2 regions of the Brasilonema octagenarum UFV-OR1 genome follow, and region 1 is predicted to be linked to the other one. Evidence: riboswitches for the same ligand, from Rfam matches in the RefSeq annotation. Region 1 holds a riboswitch; the other holds the start of a gene.
What was found. A riboswitch is a leader RNA that binds a small molecule or an ion and turns the genes downstream of it on or off. The one in region 1 is predicted to bind cobalamin.
Positions count from the first base shown of each region.

Region 1 (8,002 bases):
GTGAGGAGTTGTGGTGCTGTGACAAGCGATCGCCAAAACAGCAACCAACAAAAACTGACAGAAAAAAGCGAACAATTTAGCTTGACGAAATATTCTAATTCTCATCGGAAAGTTTTCCAGAAATAACCACAAAGATACACCAATAACTTATCCGCCTCCAAAAATCGTGCATGTGCGGTTACTTTTTTTCAACAGACTCTGGAGGATAGCAATGTACAGTCACTTTCTTACCTTCAACCAGATGTTGATTAACAATAGTTTCAACCACCTCTGGTTTGACGCGAGTATACCAAGTCCTATCCTCTGAATAAAACACAACTGGACCAAGTTTGCAAACTTCCAGACAGCCAGAAGTTCTGACTTCCACATCCAAACCTGTTTTTTCAACTGCTGCTTTTAGCTCATTAAAAGTAGGTTTCCAATTTTGGGAAGGGAGACAACGGCTAGAAGTACAAACAGATATGTAAGCATGTTTTAGGGGATTTTTATCAAACGGTATCGGCTTTTTACCCAACACATAAATATCCCGTAGTTCATGGTAAAGCTCTAATTTTGTTAAGTTCGGTTTACCTTCCGGTAATAAGTTTTCTCCCTCGACATAAGGATTAGGCAAGAAGATAGTCATCAAATTTTCACTTGCACCATTCCAGAAATCAATTCCCCAACTTCTGGGGATTCCTTCTGCATTAAACCGTCGATAAAAAGCAGCACGACTGACTTGACGTTGTTTCCTTAATTCTAATGGTGTTTTACAATGGGGACCACCTAAATTTGCTTCAATACATAAGTGAAGATGCCAACTTTCTGTGACGACTGTCAGATATCCATCATAAAGAATACAAATTTTGGGTGCTGCAGGAAATTCTAGTTCCAACACACCACCTTGTACAATGTGTCCTACTCCTACTTGATGCCAATTCTGTTGAAATAAGGTGTAAAGTAGTGATGATAAAACGTCACAATTGCAATCGAAATCTTCATGTTCAATGTATCCTCCTGTTAGGGAAGGTTCTTTGATGACACGGTTTAATGGTGTTACCCAAGGATGAAATTGACTCATAGTGGTTTTGGATTGAAAATTGTTGGTTGGTGATTGTTGATGGTTATAGCAATCCTATCTGATTTGTGAAAAATAGCTTTATTGAACCGCAGAGACGCAGAGAGCACAGAGAAGAAGAAAACAGAGGAATGATTCACTACTAATTAGTATTTTACTACCATCTAAAATGTGGCATTTAAACCTACTTGAAAAACTCTCCCTGCATCGGGAAAGCCTGGAAATAATTGGTATCTCTGATTCAAGATATTGTCTACACTACCAGTCAGTACCAAGTTATCACTCAGCGGAATTCGTGTTTTGAAATCAAAAGTCGTATACCCGGACAAAGATTCTGTGTTGGTATTGTTGGTAGGATATGAACCGAGGGAGTGCATGAGTATTCCTGCATATAAGCCTTGAGGTGTTTCATAAGAAATTCCCAAATTTAAACTATCTGCACCTGCAAATCTTAATTCTTTGTCTTTTTCGGTAGAGTTAACGCTCTCTTTAATGCGTGGGTCATTGAGTGTATAATTAACGAAAGCATAGACATTTTTCGCAAGTTGTACATTCAAAGCAGCTTCAATTCCAGTGGTGCGCACTAAGCCAAGATTTTCATATGTGGCGACAGGAACAGCAAAGTTATAGGCAATTAAATCTGATATGGTATTGCTGAAAAAGGTTAAGCGCAACAAACCAAAATCCCACAGTTTTTGGTCAATTCCTATATCATAACTATCACCATTTTCTGATTTCAAATTCGGATTACCAACGAAAGTAGAACCTCTTGCATATAAATTGAAAAGAGTCGGTGCGCGGAAATTCCTGATATAGTTAGCTCTAAGGTTAGTGGAGTCAGAAATTGTCCAGCGTGCGCCTACACTAGGTGATGTAAAAGAGCCATCTGCTAAAGAACTAAAATCTTGGCGTAAGCCTAAATTGACACTGAAGCTAGGAGTAAAGTTGATTTCATATCTGGCAAAAAGCGCTCCTTGATCAAGGCTATCGTCGTAGCTGAGGGTTTGTTGTTCAGTGGAATAGTTGAAGGTGCTGTTACGTGCTGAAGTGTTGCGGTAATCAAAACCGTAGACTAAGGTTTGATTTTTCGCAAATTTCCAACTGTGTTGTGTTTGAATTCCGTAAGAGGTTTGCTCGTTATCAAATCGTCGCTGGGATGAAAGTGTCCCACTACGATTCTCAAAACGAGTATTGAGAAAATCGGCGTAAACTCTTGCTGTGATTAGGGAATCGTTTCCTCCTCCTAGTTTTGAGTTCCAGGTTAAATCGGTGAGAACTTGGTCTGTGTATTTGCGATTGTTGTCAGTCAAGGAGTTAAAATAACCTTGTCCAAACTGAGGTTCGGGTATGGGGACTCCTCCTGGAACTCCTTGATTTTTGTTTAAGTATAGGCTTGAGACAGTAAGAGTATTGCGTTTTCCTAAATTCGCCTCCAACTTAACATTAAAGTTGTTGTAGAGAGTGTCATTGTTTTTCCTGGTTCCTTCAAAGTTGGCTTCTGGGATGGAAAAAGGATAATTGTTATCTGCTTCGGTGCGGTTATATCCCACAACCCAAGAAATATCACCTATTTTCCCGCTATTCTGGATAGTCTGTTCATTGAGTCCGTACGCACCCAGAGTCACTCCCGCTTGTGTTGTCACTTTCTCTGTCGGACGACGAGTAATAATGTTAATCACTCCACCCACCGCATCGGAACCGTATAGGGTGGAACCTCCTCCAGGTAAAACTTCTACTCGTTCAATGTTGTTTGTGGTGATTTCTGAAAGGTCAAAACCACCGCCACCAAGATTATTAATCGGTCTCCCATCTAGTAAAATCAATACTTGTTCGGAGTTAGAACCCCGGATAAATTGACCGCTTAATGCGTTCACTTCTGTCCCTACTGTTCCATCAGGTAAGATTCCGGGGAGAAATCGTAGCGCTTCTCTGACGGTTCGCGCACCCTGCGCTTCCATTTCTTCACCTGTAATGACGTAGACTGGACGGGTAGAATCTTTCACTGTCCCCTCTCGACGAAAGGGAGAGAAAACAGGCTGATTCAACACTTTACCTGTGACTGTAATTTCAATAGGGGGTTCTTGTTCATTTGTTGGCGGACTTATGCTTTGTGCTATTTTTTCTGGTTGTGCAATTTCTCCAGCACACACAGCATAGTTCCACAATATCAAAGTCGTCATTGCACTCATACTAGACACAACGACTTTTACCGCACAACGGCAATTAAAAAGAATATTTAGCATCTGTACCTCGCAGACGATTTTATGTTTCTTACCTCAGGCGGGCATTCTGACTTAGAGACAAAAATTTTGAGTCTCATCACAGCTGCGGGACAGTGTCGGATTTTCACCGTTTGCCTACGGCGTGGCGCAGGCATACTTTCCCCGTTACCTCTGATGGCTGAACCCCATCAGAACCTAGGATTTGCTGTAATTTACCATGCTCAATATATCAATGCAAATAAGAATTGTTGCATTTAGCTTGTTGTTATATTGCAAATACAGCGATAGGCGAAAACCCTTATTTATCAGTAGCTTTGACTTTTTCGATGTCACCACAATTATCGAGCTGCAAATTGTGAGCATGCGCTGCATCCATTTTTGACTCCCATCTATTAATCAAATGAAAAAGCGCCCCTCTTATTCGAGAAGGGCGCTTTTCACTTGTAGAGGACGCGAGACATCGCGTCCTTAGGCTATTAAGAATTAGCCGTTGATCGCAGGAGCAGAAAGTGCTACTGGAGCAACTTCTGTGCTAGCTAAGTCGAGGGGGAAGTTGTGAGCGTTACGCTCGTGCATTACTTCCATACCCAAGTTAGCGCGGTTGAGCACATCTGCCCAAGAACCAATCACACGACCTTGAGAATCAATCAACGATTGGTTGAAGTTGAAACCGTTGAGGTTGAATGCCATGGTGCTGATACCCAGTGAGGTGAACCAGATACCGATGACAGGCCATGCAGCCAGGAAGAAGTGCAAGCTGCGGCTGTTGTTAAAGGAAGCGTATTGGAAGATTAAGCGACCAAAGTAGCCGTGAGCAGCAACGATGTTGTAGGTTTCTTCTTCTTGACCGAAGACGTAACCGTAGTTCTGAGATTCGGTTTCGGTTGTTTCACGAACCAAGGAGGAGGTGACCAAAGAACCGTGCATTGCACTGAACAGTGAACCACCGAAGACACCTGCAACGCCGAGCATGTGGAAGGGGTGCATCAAGATGTTGTGCTCTGCTTGGAACACCAACATGAAGTTGAAGGTTCCAGCAATACCCAGAGGCATACCATCAGAGAAGGAACCTTGTCCGAGGGGGTAAATCAGGAATACGGAGGTTGCTGCTGCAACAGGTGCAGAGTAAGCTACGCAAATCCAGGGACGCATACCTAAGCGGTAGGATAACTCCCACTGACGACCTAACCAGCAGAATATGCCAATAAGGAAGTGGAATGCGACGAGCTGGTATGGACCACCGTTGTACAACCACTCATCTAAGGAAGCTGCTTCCCAGATGGGGTAGAAGTGCAAGCCGATGGCGTTGGAGGAAGGAACAACAGCACCAGAGATGATGTTGTTTCCATAGATTAAGGAACCTGCAACTGGCTCACGGATTCCGTCGATGTCAACGGGAGGTGCTGCGATAAAAGCGATGATGAAACAGATGGTAGCGGAGAGGAGGGTGGGAACCATCAGTACACCGAACCAACCTACATATACGCGATTTTCCGTGGAGGTGATCCACTGGCAGAACCGCTCCCATACGTTACCGCTTTCGCGACGTTGTATTGTTGTGGTCATTGTTGTTATAAGTGCGATAAACTTTTTGAGTCTTATTTATCAGGTAAGTCAGTGATTTACCTGTCATTTATAAATTTAGATCAATTCACTTAAACTGAAGTGCTTATTTAATACTTTGTTACATATTATATTTTCTTTAACAAAAGTAAAGTTATTCATAGAAACATAACGATAACTTTTAGAATGTGTTATCTACCAAAGAAAATATAAACCTAAAATTATCTGTTTATTAACAATCAGATCAAAGCATCCCACGGTCAGTGCATCAGTGCTACAAGTAAAAGAAACACTCTTTCCCTGTTCCCTTAGAAGTCAAAATATATGTAAGGTAAACTGCCTTCAGGAGCGAGTAACAAAACACTGTAGAAACACAAAGGTACGAAAACAAGCTTTAGAGGCCAGATCAACTGTAACTTCAATGTTCGGTTAAAAATGTAGACAAGAGCCATTGCAATATATAGAACGACTAGCAAAATTGCCAGTTGGTATTGAGTTATGTTTAAGGCATCAACGTACACCTTTTGAGCAAATTGCTCATTGGCAGAAAAACCCCAAAGATGCTGAAATACAAAAGAGGAATCTTCAAGGTTGGGCAAGCGGAACCAAATCCAAGAGGTGAAAACCATAAATTGCGTAAGTAGCCAAGCCAAAACTGTACCCAATGGTTGTTGCCAGAAATTTTCCAGATCTTCAAAGCGATCGCTGATAACATCAGTGAAACGATGAACAGCCAAAGCTAATCCGTGAAAAACCCCCCAAACCACAAAACCCAATCCTGCACCGTGCCAAATACCTGCAATCAGCATGATAATCATTAAATTAAGGCAGGTCCGATCTAATCCTTGGCGAGAACCACCCAAAGGAAAGTACAGGTAATTACGCAGCCAATCTCCTAGAGTGATGTGCCAGCGCCGCCAAAAGTCAGCAATACTCGTACTGAAGTAGGGAAAGTCAAAATTTTCCGGTAAAACCACCCCAAATAGCAAAGCACTTCCACGGGCAATATCCACGTAACCACTGAAATCCAGATACAACTGGAAGCCGTAAGCAAAAGTTGCTAACCACAAATCTGTGCTACCCGCCCTTTGCAAGTTCCCAAAACATAAGTCAACAAAAATTCCCAAATGGTCTGCTATAATCACTTTTTTGACTGCACCCCTAGCAATAAGCCATAGTCCCTCTGCCACAATATCAGGAGTTAGCAAGCGGAAATTTTTGAATTCATTCGCTAAGCTGCGAAAACCAGTAATTGGACCTGAAATCAGTTTGGCAAAGAAAAACTTGTATGCGGCAAATTGAAGAAACTCCTGAGTAGCGGGTGCGCCACGGTAGACATCAACTAAATATGCAATACACTCAAAGGTAAAAAATGAAATTCCCAAAGGGGTAATCAGTTTAAAAGAGTCAGCAGATAAAGTGATAATACTCGGGTAAAAGAATTCTAAGAAAGGTAGTAAATATTTGAATATCAGTAGTAAAAAAACATTAGAAATTATACCTAACCACAAAAGCTTGAGACGGCGATGGTTCCAATCAATTTGAGCGAAATACCATTCTTGTTCAGAATATTGCCACTCTGAAAAATGGGGATGTGGTATCGTTTTTTCATCAATTTCTTTTCCAATACGAAAATTAAAAAAAGTGAGTACTAGTAGTAACGGGATGTAATGAACTTGCAAAGATGCGTAAAAAACTAGGCTAGCAAGTAGCAACGTCCATAACCGCAACTTTTGTTGTGCCACAGACCAATAAATTCCCAGGACACTCAGCAAAAATAACCCGTATAGAATTGAAATAAAGTTCATGTTTTAGTTATTAGTCATTAGTCATTAGTTATTAGTTAGGAGTTTTCACCTCACTCCCGACTCCTTCACTTCCTCACTCCCTCACTCCCTCACTCCCTTCTCCCCACAATTTATTTGCTGAACCAAGGAATAGTAGGATCATTCGCAAGCTTTTTCGATATTTTATAAGCACCGTAGCGGTTGAGATGGCTGGGATCGGAAAAGTAGTCATTTGCCTTAGGCCATAATTGGCTTAAGTCTTGGTAAATAAAATTTGGTTTGCCTGCCAAACTTTGCATATACTGCTGAAATTCTTGCTCATATTTTGAGCGTACTGAGTCTAAATAATATGCTGTAACAGGCATATTGACAAAGACTAAAGTTATTTTCTGAGACTGGGTAAATCTAAGTAGTGTTTGTAGAGCAGTATTTTGCTCACCTTGCAGTCGAAAATATTTGTAGTCGTTGTCGTAGTTACCAGAGACTAGAGAATATTTTTGATAGTATGTAGTTGGTTGGAAGCGAGTCGAAAGAGGGAGAAATCCATCAAATTCAACTGCTTGCACCTGAATATCTTCTGGATTTTTGCTGTGTGATTTTTGAGTAACTGCTTGGTTTGTGTTGCTAATAATAGGCAAATATTTCAATTGTTGTTTCAAAAGATTTTTAAGATTGTCACGCTTTTGATAAGTCGCGGAAAAAGTAGCTAAACCTTTACTTAACCAAATATCTACAGCTTGATAAGTGCTCTCACCTTGCGGAGGTTCTTCCATTGCCGTTTCTTGCTCTGTGCTGGCTGCTTTTTGCAACACATATTGATATCCTGGTGATGCAGCAATTGTGCTAAAAGTTATATCCTCTCGACCGCTGTTGAAAGCACGAGCACCATCTGCCCAAATAATAAGTTTTGGTAGTTCCGATGGCTTAAGAACTCGACGCACAACAAAATCGACGACTTTTGCTGTGGCACCATTAATGCCAAAGTTAAAAACATCAATATTCTGAGAACCTTGAGTTGCTAAAGATTTAGAAATAGCAACAGGATCTATTCCCCTCAAAGCGCGGGAAGATCCAATAATCAATACATCTGGTGGATGCCCTGTTTTTGCTAAACGCTGTTTGTATAGTATGAGTTGCTCATCTAATTGGGAAGCATTGAAACTTGGTATTTGCCTGAGTAATGATCCTGATTTGTGAGAACGTGCTGCAAGAATAATCGCAGTTGGTGTTGCTTTTGACTTCAACGGTGAGGCTTCCAAATCTGGTTGCGTAGAATTCGATGCATTGAATACATTGTTCTCATCTTTAGGAGATTTTTCTTTAGAAGTACTTGTAAAAAATGCAGTTCTCTGTTTCTGGTCAGCCGAATCAGT
Region 1 covers NZ_CAWPKW010000390.1:10,769-18,770, forward strand. The annotation lists gene AC5590_RS34320 (ABC transporter substrate-binding protein) at 1-105, opposite strand, end outside; gene AC5590_RS34325 ((2Fe-2S) ferredoxin domain-containing protein) at 179-1,060, opposite strand; gene AC5590_RS34330 (TonB-dependent receptor plug domain-containing protein) at 1,222-3,300, opposite strand; cobalamin riboswitch at 3,320-3,493, opposite strand; gene psbA (photosystem II q(b) protein) at 3,763-4,845, opposite strand; gene AC5590_RS34340 (MBOAT family O-acyltransferase) at 5,151-6,650, opposite strand; gene AC5590_RS34345 (DUF1574 family protein) at 6,761-8,002, opposite strand, start outside.

Region 2 (8,002 bases), on a different contig from region 1:
CCTACCAATAACGTTGAAGCACCATCCCACAGACAACCTGGCAGTCTAACAACTTAGCTCACCAGCTGCTTGCATCCCTCCCGTGCAGCGCAGTGTTAGACCGCTTACTCCAATACAGCTAAACACCACCAGAATGTACAAACTACTTTGGCATCTCACCAGTAGTAAGTTCTATAAATGTGTGGATGCAAATTGAGTTTATAAGATACGCCATGCTTCTGAACTCCCTTTGATTTAGAGGATGCCCCTTTTTCTTGGAGCTTTTTTGAGAAAAGTGTGATAAATTACCACGCACCTGTACTATCAGCTCGATTATTCCATCGACATTAAACTCACACTTTTCCATATCAAGGAACTTCTTTAATTGATCGAAATTTTCCGAATCACCTACATTTTGATAAAGTTGTATAGTTTGCTCAATAGCTTTCCTGATATGCTCCGATGACTTAAATAATTTTTCTACTTCTTTGTTTTTTGTTTTGCCTTGTCCGTATAAGTCATCTAGATAGAAGTAGAAGTTGATAAAGGAACTTGTGTATCTACCAGAGCTAAAGTCATTACATGCTTCTCGATAGAACGACATTGGCAAAACTAAATGTTGGTGAAGGAGACGATTCTGTACCAGAGATGCTAGCATTCCTGGAGACATTTCTCTGTAGCATTTATTTTCATGAGACTCTTGCTGAAAATCATGCGTTGAAAATTCAAGAGCCTCCTGCTCCTCAAATGATTCAGCTATCCAAGCTCTTTTTGGACTCTCCCAATAGATCTTTTTAATTCCAAACCAAAAGCTACCAAGAGCTTCAATATGTTGCGCGAGATCAACGAGTAAAAAACACAGCGGCGAATCTCGCATATCTATCCGAGTAATCTGGCTTTCTATATCTGAACTAACTTGGGGTAAAAAATCCTGATAATTCTTTACCCTTAGAGCAATGCTTAGCTCCTCTACCACCTTATCTGGACTGAGCATTACTCCGAGGATAAAGTTATCAATCTCTAATTTATATGGTTGGTGGTAAATTGCTTCAGACTCAACTTTGACTATTATCTGATATAGCATTGGCTTTAATGTTTCTGTACATCCTCAGATATCTACTTTAGTAATATGACAAACAAAGTGGTCTTACGGCAAAGCTTATCAGTGGCAGGTCACATATGAGACACAGCCGAAGTTTAAAGCATCCCTTGGCTACAGATCAACAGATCCCTCTTCAGGAAATATAGAGTGAAAATTACAGTATATTTGTGGAGCAAATATACTGTAATTTTATACATCAAGCCCTGTCCACCTGACAAATAACTCGAAAAGATACTCGCTTCCAACTACTTCCTCACCACCCACTGCGTCACCGGCACCATCGGCTTCCACCCCAAAAACCCGCCAATAGGTGCAGCCCGTTGAACAGCAACACGAATCAACTCCCCGCCTACCTGATTGTGCCATTGCAACAACTTCTGCTCACTTTCAATCGTCACAGCATTAGCAACAAAACGCCCTCCCGGACGCAAAGCTTCCCAACACACCTCGAATAAACCTTCTGTTGTTGCACCACCGCCAATAAAGATAGCGTCGGGTTGGGGCAAATCATTCAATGCAGCGGGAGCTTTACCCGCAACAATTTGTAAATAAGGTGTACCAAGGGCGGCGGCGTTGTCAGCAATATATTGTAGTCGGGTGGAGTTTTGTTCTATGGCGATCGCCCGACACCGAGAATGACTCCGCATCCACTCAATACCAATCGAACCACACCCCGCACCCACATCCCACAACAACTGTCCCGGTGTGGGAGCTAAAGCAGAAAGTGTTATTGCTCGCACTTCGCGCTTAGTCAACTGTCCATCATGATGATACGCATCATCTGGTAGTCCTGCTAACCGAGGTAAGGGGAAAACTCCAGCATCAGCAATACACTCTACAGCGATCGTATTCAAATCAGCTATTTCTGTTGTCGTCCATGAAGCGGCTGTGCCTGCGATAATTCTCTCCTGATAACCGCCCATATGTTCTAGGACGGTAATTTTACTATCACTAAAACCCCGCTTTGTCAAGATTTCAGCGACAATTGCTGGGGTTTCCTTGCCTTCGCTTAAAATCAGAAGACGTGCTCCTGGGTAGATAGCCGCTTGGATGAGAGCAGGAGGACGAGCGTTTAAGCTTAATGTCTCTACTTCAGTGAGTGACCATCCTAGTCTGGCACAAGCAAGGCTGAAGGATGAAGGGGCGGGGATGATAGTCATCTCAGAAATAGGAATCTGGCGGGAGAGAGTGACACCGATACCAAAGCACATGGGATCGCCACTTGCCAAAACGCATACAGATTGACCCCGGCGACGGAGAATTTCTTCTATAGAATGACTGATGGGGGAAGTCCAAATGAGTTTTTCTCGTGAATCGTCTGGTGGTAACATGGCGAGATGGCGTTTTCCCCCGACTATCACTTGTGCATGTTCAAGGAGAGAATAGGCAATCGCACTCAATCCCGATAGCCCATCCTCACCAATACCCACTACCGATAACCATTTCTGCATCTGGCGACTAATGGAAGAATCAAGAAGATTTGGCAAAAAGAAGTATGGCTATTATCTCATGCTAAACTACACACTTGGAGTCGGGAAAGTCCGGTGAAATTCCGGTACTGTGCCGCAGCTGTAATCCGATTTTGCTAGTGCTTAGTAGTTGATAAAACAGCTAACAACCAACAAATTCGGTTAGTCAGAATGCTGACTCCAAGGGTGTCTTGTACACACAGTTGTTATCTGCTCTCTGCGTCGCACGGGGAAGGAGTTGTAGGCGTGTCTGGTTGTCCTGGTCTTTTTTATCAAACGTCCGCGCGAGATGGTATTTTATCTCGCATCCGTGTACCTGGAGGAATACTGACTAGTCAGCAGTTTCGTGTCATCGCTGACTTAGCTGACGAGTTGGGAACTGGTTACACTAATATTACCAATCGTGCCAACCTCCAAATCCGTGCAATCCGTACAGAGATTCCGGCTAAATTTTTAAGAGTCCTACAAGATATTGGTATAGCTTCAGCCGTTCCAGAGGTTGATCATCTCCGCAATATCATGGGTAGTCCCACGTCTGGCATCGACTTATACGAATTAATTGATACTCGACCTCTCATCAGCAAATTAGATCACTACATTACCACTCACCCAGAGCTAGCGCCACTTTCACCTAAATTCAGCGTTGCTTTTGATGGCGGTGGTTCTGTGTCGATTGGCGAACGATCAAACGATATCGCCCTGACTGCGGTTATGGTTGATAATAACGTTTACTTCCGGTTCAAACTGAACTTGGGTACATCGCTGTTTGAACCATTTATTGATACAGACATCCTGCTAAAACCAGAAGAGTGTGTTGAGGTTGTAGGTGCATTGGCACAAGTCTATTTGCAGCATCTCACACTAGAGATTGGAAACACAATTCCTCATCGCAAGTCACGTCAGCCACGTTTTTGGGAGATTTTGAACAACTTAGGTATAGAAAGATTTCTTCAAGAAGTTGAACGTCATCTTCCCTATCCACTACGGCGTTTTTCTGTGAAAAGCAGTCATACACAAATTAAGGAGGAATATAGAGATATTGGATGCAATGTCTATTCTAAATACCAACACATAGGTGTCCATCCCCAACGACACAAAGGATTGTCCTACATTGGTGTTGTCGTACCAGTTGGTAGATTAAATACTTTACAAATACGTGGGTTAGCGGATATAGCTGAAACCTATGCTAATGCTACACTTAGGCTGACACCTTGGCAAAATCTTTTGATATCAGATATTCCTCAACAGTGGATTCCCAAGATACAAAGTAAAATTGAAAACTTAGGATTGCATTGGTCTGCAACTAATATTCGCAGTGCCCTAGTTGCTTGCGCTGGTAACACCGGATGTGCGTCTTCAGCAACAGATACCAAAAATCATGCCCTAGCATTAGCGCAATACTTGAATGATCGCGTTATTCTTGACCAACCAGTCAACATTCACTTCACAGGTTGCGAAAAATCCTGTGCTCAGCATAGCAGGAGCGATATTGCTCTTGTTGGTTTCAATATTGAAGATAAAGGGGAAGTGGTGGAAGGTTATAAAGTCTGCGTAGGTGATGGTGATAGTCACGAAAAATTTGGACGAGAACTTTACGGTTGGGTGTCCTTTACAGAATTACCTTCACTGCTAGAGCGAATGTTGCAAATATATATGGCAGAACGTGATGCTTCCAATACATCATTTGGTGAATTTGTCAACCAATATGTAATTGCAGACTTGCAACGGTTGTTTGATAAATAAGAGTAGTTAGTGGTTAATAAACAAACAACTAACAACTACCGCCTTCCCCTACAAAATTACCTATCTTTTTCTTGGGGTTCTTGGCACGCCAGGTGCTACAACGGGGGGAACCCCAACGCCAGATACCTAGGTCGGGAAACCCTCCTGCAGTACTGGCTCCGCAACGCAGTCGCTCGTCTTGGCGGTTCGTTAAATAAGTCTTTTTTGGATGGGATAAGAGTAACAACTAACAAATGACTATTGACTACATAAAAGACGGTAACAAAATATATCATAAATCCTTTGCCATGATTCGTTCTGAGGCAAATCTGTCTGTACTTGCTCCCGATGTCGCAAATGTTGCCGTGCGTCTGATTCATGCTTGTGGGATGACAGATATTGTTTATGACTTAGCAGCTTCACCAACAGCTGTAGAATCTGGGCGTACAGCTTTAGCAGCAGGGGCACCGATTTTGTGTGATTGTCGGATGGTAGCAGAAGGTATTACGCGGCGACGACTACCAGCAGACAATTCAGTGATTTGCACCCTCAATCATCCCGATGTGCCAGAACTTGCTCAAAAACTGGGAACCACCCGTTCTGCAGCTGCTTTGGAATTGTGGCTACCAGTGTTAGAAGGGGCTGTGGTTACAATTGGCAACGCACCGACTGTTTTGTTTCGGTTACTAGAAATGTTGAGCGCTGGGGCACCAAAACCAGCTCTCATTCTGGGTTTTCCTGTTGGGTTTGTGGGTGCGGCAGAATCGAAAGCAGCACTGGCTGCAGATAGTCGTGGTGTGCCATTTATGACATTACATGGTCGGCGGGGTGGGAGTGCGATCGCCGCCGCCGCAGTTAACGCCTTAGCAACGGAGGAAGAATGATGAACAAAGGTCGTCTTTATGGAGTTGGTGTTGGTCCTGGTGATCCAGAACTTATAACATTAAAAGCACTGCGGCTATTACGTTCTTGCCCAGTAGTCGCCTATCAATCTGCAGATGATAAGGAAAGTATAGCTAGAGGTATCGTAGCTGAATATCTTCCTGGCAATCAAATCGAGGTACAGTATCATCTTCCCCGCGCTCTTGATCCGTATGCTGCACAACCTATTTATGACGAGGTTGTCATTCCTATACAAGAACATCTTGCTGCTGGACGGGATGTGGTGGTACTGTGCGAGGGCGATCCGTTGTTTTACGGCTCTTTTATGTACGTATTCACACGACTGTCTGACCATTTTGAAACAGAAGTCGTGCCAGGAGTTTCTTCACCAATGGGGTGTGCTTCAGCACTAGCAGTCCCCCTGAGTTATCGTAACGATGTTTTCAGCGTACTACCAGCTCCTCTACCAGCCGAAGTTTTGGAAGCACAATTGTTAAATGCTGATGCTGCTGTCATTATCAAACTGCGACGGCATTTTACAAAAGTTCGTGATGTGTTGCATAAATTAGGACTGGCATCACGGGCGCGTTACATTGAACGAGGGACGATGGCAAACCAGCGAGTTGTTTCTTTGGATGATATGGATCCATCCCAAGTGCCTTATTTTTCGATGATTTTAGTGCCGAGTAAGAGTCATTTATAAGTGAGGTAGAAAGCAGCAACAACAAAAGGAGGAAAATAGATGACTCAAACCCTACGCAAACTAGTGACATTTCAAGAATTTGTGGAGTGGAAACCAGATGGAAGACGCTATGAACTGCATGATGGGGTAATCGTTGAAATGCCGCAACCATTGGGAGATCATGAAGACATCACAGGTTTTTTAACGCTAGAAATAGCAGTGGAAATTAAACGATTAAAGCTTCCCTATTCCATACCTAAAACAGCACTAGTTAAACCACCTGAAAGTGAATCAGGTTACTCGCCAGATGTGTTGATACTAAATCGCCCTAATTTGGCAACGGAACCACTTTGGAAAAAGGAATCTACTGTAACTCAAGGTGCATCAATTCCTCTGGTGGTTGAGGTAGTGAGTCAGTGCGTTGCGCGGGTTCCCCGCGTTGTAGACGCCCGGAGGGCGGCTTCCCGAAGGGTAGCAACTGACGAACCCGTAAGGGTGAGTACTAATTGGCGAGATGATTACTACAAAAAATATGGTGAGTATGAAGGAATTGGAATTCCTGAATATTGGATTATAGATTATCTTGCTCTTGGCGCTCATAAGTTCATCGGTAACCCCAAACAACCTACTATTTCTATTTACTATTTGGTGGAAGGTGAATACCAAGTTACTCAGTTTAGGGGAGATGAACGCATTCAATCCCCAACATTTCCAGAACTTAGCTTAACTGCCCAACAGATTTTTCAAGCTGGGAGCAATTCTTGAGTGTAGTCACGCAGATGCAGAAACTCCCTTGGTATACGAGGGAGTTTCTTTTTTACTACTGTTGTTGTGGTTTTGGTTTCGGCTTTGGTTTTTCGAACATTGGTTTTTCGGTCATTGGTTTTTCGGTCATTGGTTTTTCACTAAAATGACCTTTGGGTCTGACTGTATACGGTGGCTTACGTTCGTATCCCCCAACATCCTTGCCAGCAGCTCTTTCAGCGTCCCTCTTCTCTTTCAACGCTGTCGCCTTATCTTCCTTGCTGACTTTTAGGAACTTGGGTGGCTTCTCCAACGGCAACCCCAGCAACGAATCAAAAGCAAAAGCATCCCGCCCAGGCATAAATTTAGCTTTGATCTGCACGAAAACTGGCTTGCCTTGCTGTTCTTTGTCAGCCTTGGGATTGAATCTGAACGGCGGAACTGGCGCATCCCTCCAAAACAGTGGCAGATGACTAGCTTTCATGAATTTTACCTTTTTTGCTGGTTCCGATTTTTTTACATGATCCAGCCGCTCTTTGGTAAAATTTCGGAATATAGAGATGCAGGGAGTAGGGCAAACGGGGATGAACTGCCATAATCCACAGAGTTTAAACTCCATGTCGGAAAGTTCCTCGGATGCCGCCCCTTTTGTTTCACGTCCTTTGTCAAACCCAACGACTTGAAACGAAACCTGGGCGGGTTGATCGCGTCTAGGGAAATGGGTAAAACGCGGGTAAACAACCAACCGTTGAGTGGCTTCGCCCGTTGCCTGTACTTCTTTCTTTAATGCATCAAATGCTCGCTGTTTCTTGGGCGCGTAAAAGAGAGGATACTCTTTGTTCCCAATTATGATAGTGCTTCTGTTCTCTTCGCTAAAAGCGACTTTCCCAGTAATAACTCCAACAGCTTGAAAGATTGCACCAGGTTCTTCTATTTCCGGCTTATGCTCGTGATCAGAAGCAGTGGTTTCTTTGGGATCGTCTTTGTGTTCTTGCGCTTGGGCTGCAGTTTGTTCTGAATCAGTGGTTTGTCCCGATTCAGGTGATACTCCTTCAACGCCACTCAGAGATGGCTCCGGGGGAGTTTTAATGGTGACAATTTCTACTTTTTTAGGTTTCATAATTTTTGATTCTATTATAAAAAACTTGGGATATTTTCCCAAGTTTTTTGGGATGGGGTGTGCGATCGCCCGTATGTGCCTCTGCAATCGAAGATTGTAGCCCTGAACAGAGTTCAGGGGACTCACGGAGTGAGTCAGGCACAGGGCACGCCAAGGGCGATCGCCAATATTGCCAGAAGTAAAGTTCAGACGAAAACACGCTTAAGCGTTCCTCTGTAACGGGGCAAAGTCACGCAGTTACTTTCGGCACCAGCACCGCCGAACTATAGGCGTTGCTGTGGATAAGCCCTTGGATATCATGT
Region 2 covers NZ_CAWPKW010000310.1:6,352-14,353, reverse strand. The annotation lists gene AC5590_RS27465 (hypothetical protein) at 143-1,063, opposite strand; gene cbiE (precorrin-6y C5,15-methyltransferase (decarboxylating) subunit CbiE) at 1,327-2,532, opposite strand; cobalamin riboswitch at 2,593-2,747, shown strand; gene cobG (precorrin-3B synthase) at 2,797-4,293, shown strand; gene AC5590_RS27450 (precorrin-8X methylmutase) at 4,527-5,156, shown strand; gene AC5590_RS27445 (precorrin-2 C(20)-methyltransferase) at 5,153-5,857, shown strand; gene AC5590_RS27440 (Uma2 family endonuclease) at 5,897-6,601, shown strand; gene AC5590_RS27435 (hypothetical protein) at 6,657-7,700, opposite strand.
Region 2: it holds a riboswitch for cobalamin, as region 1 does, so the genes downstream of both, cobG (precorrin-3B synthase) here and AC5590_RS34330 (TonB-dependent receptor plug domain-containing protein) in region 1, are expected to answer to the same signal.